2 regions of the Neobacillus sp. NPDC093182 genome follow, and region 2 is predicted to be linked to the other one. Evidence: riboswitches for the same ligand, from Rfam matches in the RefSeq annotation. Region 2 holds a riboswitch; the other holds the start of a gene.
What was found. Region 2 has a riboswitch for S-adenosylmethionine ahead of ACIQAA_RS05770 (sugar ABC transporter substrate-binding protein). Riboswitches for the same ligand answer to the same signal wherever they lie in the genome.
Positions count from the first base shown of each region.

Region 1: it holds a riboswitch for S-adenosylmethionine, as region 2 does, so the genes downstream of both, metK (methionine adenosyltransferase) here and ACIQAA_RS05770 (sugar ABC transporter substrate-binding protein) in region 2, are expected to answer to the same signal.

Region 1 covers NZ_JBIVOI010000001.1:842,183-847,089, forward strand. The annotation lists gene asnB (asparagine synthase (glutamine-hydrolyzing)) at 1-258, opposite strand, end outside; gene metK (methionine adenosyltransferase) at 467-1,666, opposite strand; SAM riboswitch class I at 1,869-2,007, opposite strand; gene pckA (phosphoenolpyruvate carboxykinase (ATP)) at 2,225-3,811, shown strand; gene ACIQAA_RS04400 (DUF2584 domain-containing protein) at 3,851-4,093, opposite strand; gene ACIQAA_RS04405 (alpha/beta hydrolase family protein) at 4,135-4,907, opposite strand, start outside.
Region 2 covers NZ_JBIVOI010000002.1:236,463-241,369, reverse strand. The annotation lists gene ACIQAA_RS05780 (formate/nitrite transporter family protein) at 1-670, opposite strand, end outside; gene yfkAB (radical SAM/CxCxxxxC motif protein YfkAB) at 863-1,981, shown strand; SAM riboswitch class I at 2,190-2,297, shown strand; gene ACIQAA_RS05770 (sugar ABC transporter substrate-binding protein) at 2,422-3,531, shown strand; gene ACIQAA_RS05765 (threonine/serine exporter family protein) at 3,644-4,405, shown strand; gene ACIQAA_RS05760 (threonine/serine exporter family protein) at 4,419-4,859, shown strand.

The DNA.
Region 1 (4,907 bases), on a different contig from region 2:
AAGTTCTAGGTAGTTATATACCTCACCATTAAAGATAATCCAATAGCGCTCATTTTCATACGTTAATGGCTGATGCCCGCATTCAATATCAATAATGCTTAAGCGGCGAAAACCGAATTGAATATGGTCATCATAATAAAAGCCATCATCATCTGGTCCACGATGGGTTATAATATCGTTCATATTTTTGAATTGTTGTTTTTGATCATCACGATAGTTTTGTGCCTTGTCGTGTACACAACCAATAAAACCACACATTATGTACGTCACCTACTCCAATCTAAATATCCAAACTTAAAAAACATACTCTCCTATCCTACCACTATTCATATAAAAATGTCAGTGTGAAAGGTAGGAAAATTCAGGTACAAATAGTTTTCACCTAAACACATTGCCCTAAACTTAGACGACGAAATCAAAAAGAGAGTTACATTAAAAATGCAACTCCCCTGTACATTGGGTTTAATTAAATATTTGCTTGTTGACGTAATGTGTCTGCTTTATCTGTACGCTCCCAAGGAAGGTCAACATCTGTACGGCCGAAATGACCATATGCTGCAGTTTGTTTATAGATTGGGCGACGAAGATTTAACATGTTAATGATTCCAGCTGGGCGAAGGTCAAAGTTTTTACTAACTAGATTGACTAAAACTTCTTCGCTTACTTTTCCAGTCCCAAATGTGTCAATGGAAATGGAAACAGGTCTTGCAACACCAATTGCATAGGCAAGCTGCACTTCAACCTTATCTGCAAGTCCTGCTGCTACAATATTCTTCGCAACATAACGAGCTGCATAGGCTGCAGAACGGTCAACTTTTGTAGGATCTTTACCAGAGAATGCGCCGCCGCCGTGACGAGCATATCCGCCATACGTATCAACAATAATTTTACGTCCAGTTAGACCAGCATCCCCTTGAGGTCCACCGATAACAAAACGACCTGTAGGATTAATGAAATACTTTGTATTTTCATCAATTAGTTCTTTCGGAACAACTGGATTAATAACATACTCTTTTACATTACGTTGGATTTGCTCTAACGTAATTTCGGGATGGTGCTGTGTTGAAATAACAATCGTATCAATACGGACAGGTTTGTCGTTCTCATCGTATTCTACCGTTACTTGTGTCTTTCCATCCGGACGCAGGTAAGGAAGAATTTCCTCTTTACGAACCTCAGTTAAACGACGTGCAAGCTTGTGAGCTAATGAAATTGGTAGAGGCATTAGTTCTTTCGTTTCGTTACATGCAAACCCAAACATTAAACCTTGGTCTCCTGCCCCAATAGCTTCAATTTCTTCATCAGACATTTGCCCTTCACGTGCTTCAAGTGCCTGATCGACCCCCATCGCAATGTCTGGAGACTGCTCACCTATAGAGGTAATAACACCACATGTTTCGGAATCAAAGCCATACTTAGCACGATTGTACCCAATTCCTTTAATTGTTTCACGAACGATCTTTGGAATATCAACGTAAGTAGATGTAGTGATTTCACCTGCCACTAAGACTAATCCAGTTGTAACGGACGTTTCAGCAGCAACCCGAGCATTTGCATCCTTTGCTAAAATCGCATCTAGAATCGAATCAGAAATTTGGTCACAGATTTTATCTGGATGACCTTCCGTAACTGACTCAGAAGTGAACAAACGACGTTTTGTTGACATCTGATTTCCTCCTATATTATGAGATAAATCAAGGTTCATATGAAGGTTACAGGTATACTTCTAGAACCACTGAAATTGATACGGTACTCATTCCCTTAGTATGAAATAAACAAAGGATTTTTATTAGCAGCTCTTTTGATAAAAGGTCTTATACAAAACAAAAAACCTTACCACATGAGGAAAGGTTGTTCCGGTCCTTTCACTCTTATCGTTCAAGGTCAAAACCTTGCGTCAGATTAGCACCTTCGCACTTGAGAAAATGATAACTACGTAATCATCTTCTCATAAAGCAGGTTGCTGGGTTTCATAGGGCCTGTCCCTCCACCAGCTCAGGATAAGAGAGTATCCGTTCAAATTAGTATCATACTTGAACCTCTCGAACATTGTCAATGAATTTGCTAGCAAATTAAGGATAATTATATGAAATTTTTCCATTTTAAATTTATACTTAATAATACAACCCAAATTCACCAATTAGTATAGACTATTCGATTAAATGTGTTATACTTTTTATGAATATATCGAATATTAAAAACTTGAAAAGGAAGGTTCGTTCTGATGAATTCAGTACATGTCCCAAATGAATTAAACCAATTGCTGGAAGACAGTCATGTGCATATTCAAATGTCTGTTCCTCAATTAGTGGAAAAAATACTATCTAGAAATGAAGGAAAACTAACCTCAACTGGTGCGATCAGTGTATCAACAGGTAAATATACTGGAAGATCTCCTCAAGACAAATTTATTGTAATGGAAGAATCCATTAAGGATAAAATTGATTGGGGTAATTTAAATCAGCCCATTTCAGAAGAAGTTTTTAATAACCTCTATCAAAAAGTTTTAGAATACTTAAAAGAAAAAAATGAAATCTTTGTTTTTAAAGGATTTGCAGGGGCTGATAAAAAGACCCAATTGCCGATTCAAATTGTGAATGAATTTGCTTGGCATAATCTATTCGCCCATCAACTATTTATTCGTCCTAGTGAAGAAGAATTGCTGACACATAAACCTGGTTTCACGGTCATTTCTGCTCCAAACTTTAAAGCAAATCCTGTAGTAGATGGAACAAAGTCTGAAACCTTTATTATTATCTCATTCGAAAAACGAACGATATTAATCGGCGGAACAGAATATGCTGGCGAAATGAAAAAGTCGATTTTTTCAATCATGAACTACCTATTACCTGAAAATAATATTTTCTCTATGCACTGCTCTGCTAATATAGGTGTGGAAGGTGATGTTGCTCTGTTCTTCGGTCTTTCTGGGACAGGTAAAACCACTTTATCAGCAGACCCCAAACGCCGTTTAATTGGTGATGATGAACATGGCTGGTCTTCTAATGGCGTTTTTAATATTGAAGGCGGATGCTATGCAAAAACAATTAATCTTTCCAGGGAAAAAGAACCGCAAATTTTTGATGCCATCCATTTTGGTTCTGTATTAGAAAATGTTGTTCTCAATCCCGATACAAGAATTGCAGATTATGACGATGCAACTCTAACTGAAAATACAAGGGCTGCTTATCCGATGCACGCCATTGAAAATATAGTTGAACCGAGCATTGCGGGTCACCCGAATACCATTGTCTTTTTAACCGCCGATGCATTTGGGGTATTGCCTCCAATCTCGAAGTTAACAAAAGAGCAGGCAATGTATCATTTCTTGAGTGGTTATACATCCAAGTTAGCCGGAACCGAGCGTGGTGTTACATCTCCAGAAGCGACCTTCTCCACCTGCTTTGGCGCACCATTCCTGCCTTTACCTGCAACACGTTATGCAGAAATGCTTGGTGAAAAGATTCTTGAGCATAATGCAAATGTCTTTCTTGTTAATACTGGCTGGACTGGCGGAGAATACGGAGTGGGGAGCCGCATGAAGTTATCCTATACACGAGCAATGATTCAGGCTGCACTTGAAGGGGAACTAAACAATGTCGAAACAGTAAAAGACGATATTTTTGGACTAAATATTCCACTCCATATTGCAGGTGTACCTGATGAGGTTCTTCAACCAAGCAAAACTTGGGATGACCCACAAGCCTATGAGAAGAAAGCAAAAGATTTAGCGGCTAAATTCCGTGAAAACTTTAAAAAATTCACCAGAGTTGATTCAGAAATTGAAGAAAAAGGCGGACCAATTGCCTAAATAGAGAAAGCCCTTATCGTATTTCGATAAGGGCCTTTACTAATTTGTAGAATTTAGTGAAATTAATTGGTAAGTTAACCAAGTGCGGTTTTCTTGCCATTCTACTTTTTTAATGACAGCTGTCCCGTTCGTGTCGCTTTCAATGGTTTTTCTCACGTCAATGGGAATATCAATCGGATAAAGTCGATAGCCTTCTTTTTCTAAAACAAAACGATTTTCTTCGATTCTTGTTTCTCTGCCTTTTGTTACGATCATCGTATTTAACTCAAGAGGCATACCCATATGTACCCAACTCCTCTGTGATTGGACTTACTTTTATTTTATCATCTTTTGATTTGACATTTCATCCACTTCGTTAAATCTTTCACGATTTTTCTGTTTACTACGGGAGGAAAGTAATGGGTAAACTCATCAAAGTACCAGCACTCCACCGGCTTATTTAACATCTTGAGTCTTCTTTCTAGTCTGTAGGCATGCTCTACCGATACATTCTGATCATTTACTCCATGAATGATTAAAACAGGTGCTAAAAGCTTTTCGAGCTCATAAAGGGGAGTTCGCTCTTTATATCGTTCAGGATATTTTCCAGGTGTACCGCCAATCACCCTTTTCATCATTTTCCGCAAATCTTTTCTTTCTTCGTAGGTTAAAAACATATCACTTACCCCGCCCCAAGTAACAATGGAAGCTGCCTCTTGGTATTGGAGTGCGGTCATCAATGCCATTACACCACCTCGCGAAAAACCAAAAACATGGATAAACCCTACATTAGGAAACGACTTTAAAAGCTCAAATCCGGCAAAAGCATCCTCCCTGTCCTCTCCAGCAAAATCCTCATTCCCCTCCCCGCCTTGATTTCCCCGATAGTAGGGGGCAAATACAATAAATCCTTCAGAGGCAAATTGAGCAATTCTTGCAGGTCTTACCTTACCAACATTCTTAATACCGCCCCGTAAATATAAAAAGCCGTCATAGTTTCCTTTTATTTTCGGTTCCGCAAGTAATCCTTTTACTCTCAATCCATTTGAAAGATACGTAATCTCCCTTAATTCCACATTGGGATTGGGTGAAGGAAAACGATAAACTTCAATGATTT
Region 2 (4,907 bases):
CCCAGGAGATGGTGCCTGGATGATTTAACACTAACGCAATGGCAAATGTACACATATTGGCAATGCTGTGCTCATAGCCGGAAATGAAAAAACAGAACACAAAAAGCATCATCGAAAACATTTTTGGTCCGTCGCCTTTTAGACCCATTGGGATAAAGAAAGCTAGACAAACGAGCCAATTACATAGAATTGCTCGAAAGAACAATTCCATTGTGGGAACTTGCATTTTCTTTTCCACAACACTCAATAAAAAGCCGTTAACCGATGATTCTTCATAAAGACCTGTTGTAAAAATTAAAAGTGCGAAAACTGCTGCCCCTAAAATATTTCCAATGTAGCTGCTAACCCAGAGCTGGGTAACTACTAACCAGGCCATTTTGCCTCTTAGTGCTGCATAGGTGTAATAAAAGGTATTACCAGTAAACAAATCTCCTCCGCCGTAGGCAATTAATATAATCGCAGACCCAAAGGTGAGGGCAGCCATCGGGTAGGCAAAAGGGGAATGTTCCAAATAAAAGTAGTTACCAGTCTTAAAAGCAACAATTACACCAAAACCGATAAACATACTTGCAAGCATAGCTCTTAAAATATACCGTAACAGGCTTTGTCTAAAGACTTTTACCTTCTTTAAAGCCAGCTTTTCGACTTCACTTAAGAGTGGCATTTCCATATGTACATCACCATCCACTGTTTAAAAAATACTATCTCTTTAGCTTTAATAAAGGAACAGTAAATTATGCATGAATAGAATAATAGATTAAATAATAACATAAGTTTTTCTGAAAGACTTTAAATTACCATAATATCCATATTTCAGCTATAATGAAGTGGTTTTTCTAATACTGATTTTAAGGAGTTTACTATGTCCGATTTGAAAAAAATAACCCCTGAAAATGATCCGTGGGAAGCTTATAATGATATAAAGCAATACGGAAAACCTCAGCTTACCAATATTGAATTCACGACTACAACCTTATGTAATATGCGCTGTGAGCATTGTGCAGTAGGGTACACCCTTCAAACAAAAGACCCCGAAGCACTTCCGGTGGATTTGCTTTTGCATAGGTTAAATGAAATTCCAACCCTCCGGTCGCTTAGTATCACAGGCGGCGAGCCGATGCTTTCCCTGTCTTCTATAAAAAATTACGTGGTGCCAATATTAAAGTATGCTCATGAAAACGGTGTTCGGACGCAAATTAATTCGAATTTAACACTCGATTTAGCACGCTATGAATTAATTATTCCTTATTTAGATGTTTTACATATCTCGCATAATTGGGGAACGGCAGATGATTTTGTTGAGGGTGGATTTGCTAGGATGGCAAACAAGCCTGATTACAAGCAGCGTGAAAAGTATTTTACTAGAATGATAGAAAACAGCAGGGAATTAGTGAAGGCTGGTGTAATGGTATCCGCGGAAACAATGCTTAACAAACGAACATTACCTCATCTGGAGAAAATACATCGCCAAATTGTCGATGAGATGCTCTGTCAGCGGCATGAGATTCACCCTATGTATCCAAGTGATTTTGCAAGTAATCTGGAAACGTTATCCCTGATTGAAATTAGGGAAGCTATTCATCATTTATTAGACGTTCGTGATGAAAATGTATGGATGCTTTTTGGAACGCTTCCTTTTTATGCATGTAGCCATAAAACAGAGGATTTAGAACTGTTAACTAGACTTTTTCAAAGTAGAAATGTAACGGTAAGAAATGATCCTGATGGCCGTTCGCGACTAAATGTTAACATTTTTAATGGAGATATAATCGTAACGGATTTTGGTGATACCCCGCCATTAGGGAATGTTCAAAATACCAAGCTGACGGATGCGTATGAAAACTGGCAATCCTCTGCGATTGCTAAGGAATTGAGTTGTCATTGTCCTGCTGTGTCATGTCTTGGTCCTAATATTTTAGTTAAAAATAGTTATTATCAGGATTTGGATTTTTCCAATCTCCAAAATAATATCAGCAAATAAAAAAAGCAGGAGCTCCCTGCTTTTTTCTATAATAATACCGAATTTTCAAATTAAAGAAAGTAAAACACCTATCTTTTGGCAAGTGGAAAGGATAATGTGATGACTACCAATAAGTTTTTCAATTAAAAATATTTAGATAATACTATTGACAAATTGTTAATAGGAGATTAAATTTAGTTTAATACTTTAAACAAGTAAATAATACGTTCTCTTATCAAGAGTGGCAGAGGGACTGGCCCGATGACGCCCAGCAACCGTTCCGGAAGGAATTGGTGCTAAATCCTGCAAAACAAGGAATTGTTTTGAGAGATAAGAGAGGAGTAGTCCTTATTTTGTGATGAAACCTCTCTTTTCTGGAGAGGTTTTTTGTTTTTTCAAAGACCCTCCTAGGAGCAACGTTGGTAGGAACGCACGTAAAACAAAAAAGGGGAGCTTTTAACATGAAAAAGAATTTTTTTAAGAGCACATTTGTATCTGCGATTGCAGCAACACTATTGCTTACAGGCTGTGCTTCTGGAGGAGAAACAAAGCAAGCAACTGGAAATACAACAATTGAGGGAGTTCCGGAGCGTTTTGCAAAAGGGGAACAGCCAAAAATTAAGGTAATTCGAAAAATCGGCGGGGACGATCATACTGCCCAATTCCTAGCTGGTGCCAAGCAAGAGGGTGAAGCGCTAGGGTTCAAAGTAGATGTGTTTACGGCGAATGGAGATACAGCAAAATTTCATGACGCAATTAACCAAGCTTTAAACCAAGACTATGATGGATTTATTATTTCCCATGGTGACGATGATGCGACTATCAATGATGTCAAAAAAATCGTCGATGCTGGAAAAAGCATTGTTGCATTTGACTCCAATGCGAACCTGACAAAAGTGGATGGAGTTACGCTTACTTCACAGGATGATGAAGCGTTGGCCACGCTGGCATTAGAGCAATTAGTGAAAGAAACAAATGGTGAAGCCAATATCGCTTATTTATGGGTGGATGGATTCCCGCCAATGGTTCGCAGGAATAAAGTTTACCAGGATGTTTTAGAAAAGAACCCAGGAATCAAGGAAGTGGAGCGTTTTGGTGTTGCTTCTGCTGACACAAGCGTACAAACACAGAATGCAGTTGCGGCTATGTTGAACAAATATCCAAAAGGTGAACTGGATGCGATTTTTGCCACATGGGATGCTTTTGCGATTGGTGCTGCACGTGCACTTAAGGAAGCTGGAAGAGAAGAAGTTAAGCTTTATGGTATCGATGTTTCGAATGCGGATTTACAAGAAATTCAAAGAAAAGGCAGTGCTTGGAAGTATACTGCTGCAGTGGATCCAAAGGTCATTGGTGCGGTTAATATGAGACTATTAGCAAAGAAACTAGCAGGTGAAGAAACGCCGCAGACATTTGATCTTGAAGCGTCATTAATCTCACAAGAAGACCTTCAAAAGTCAACAGAACCGGTTAATATGGTGAACCTTGCTGATATTATTCCAGGCTGGGGTCAATCAACTGCCTTTGAAGAAGAATGGATGAAGAAGTTAAAAGAACATTATAAAAAATAACATAAAATAGACGCCTGCCTATACGGTTGGCGTCTATTTTATTGATAAAAATAAAGTTTTTGATTAAACTTAGGAAATCATAAAAAGAAAGAGTAATTGTGGTGAAGGTTAGATGGAAAATGAAAAAACACGTACATATGAAATAATGGAAGTATGTTTGCTTGCCGGAAAAATAATGCTCCAAAGCGGTGGAGAAACCTATCGGGTAGAGGATACGATGATGAGGATCGCTGCTGCTTTTGGAATTGAAAATTCACATAGTTATGTAACTCCAACAGGGATTATTTTTTCAGCTGAAGGTACTGAACCAACCAAAACAAAGTTGATACGAATATCAACAAGGTCTACTGACTTGAAAAAGGTAGCTATGGTAAATAGTATTTCACGAAGGATTACTAGCGGCGAATTAAATCTCGAATCAGCTTTAACACTTCTAAAAGAGCTTGACGCCTTAAATGTTACCTTTCCGTTTATGGTTCAGGTTGCGGCTGCCTCCATTGCCAGCGGCTGTTTTATGATTATGTTTATGGGTGAGTGGATTGATTTTATCCCAGCGATGTTATCTGGAGGAGTAGGATATTTCGGCTTTTTATACATTCACCGCTACATACCAGTGAAGTTTTTCTCGGAATTTTTGGCCTCATTCATTATTGGATTACTATCCTTTTTCCTTGTAAAAATAGGAGCAGGACAGCAGCTGGATAAAATTATTATCGGGTCCGTCATGACGTTAGTACCTGGTCTTTTAGTCACTAATGCGGTAAGAGATTTAATGGCAGGACATTTAGTTTCGGGATTATCTAAAGGTGCGGAAGCATTGTTAACAGCATTTGCTATCGGATCGGGAATAGCAGTAGTGTTATCTTTTTTGTAAATGGAGGCTTAATGTGGATATCATTGGACAATTAATCACAAGCTTTATTGCAACAGCTGCTTTCGGAGTCATTTTTAATGCACCGAAGGAGACGTTAGTAAAATGCGGACTTGTTGGAATGGGTGGATGGATTATTTATTATATAGCGGAAAAGTATACAGGTGATTCTGTTTTAGCCACACTTGGAGCCACTCTTTTTGTAGGGATAGTCAGTCAGGAGTTAGCTAAATTCTATAAAACACCGGTCATTATTTTTAGCGTTGCGGGAATCATTCCATTAGTTCCTGGTGGTCTGGCATATGATACAATGAGGAATTTTGTCGAGGACGATTATTTTCAAGCCATGGCATTAGCTGCAAAAGTAACGTTATTATCAGGCTCAATCGCATTTGGTCTTGTTTTTTCAGAAGTTATCAATCAAGTGGTACGGAAAATTAAGGGAGTGAGGTTATAATTAATAAAATTGGACGAAGGCAGAGGAATCATATCCTCTGCCTTCTTT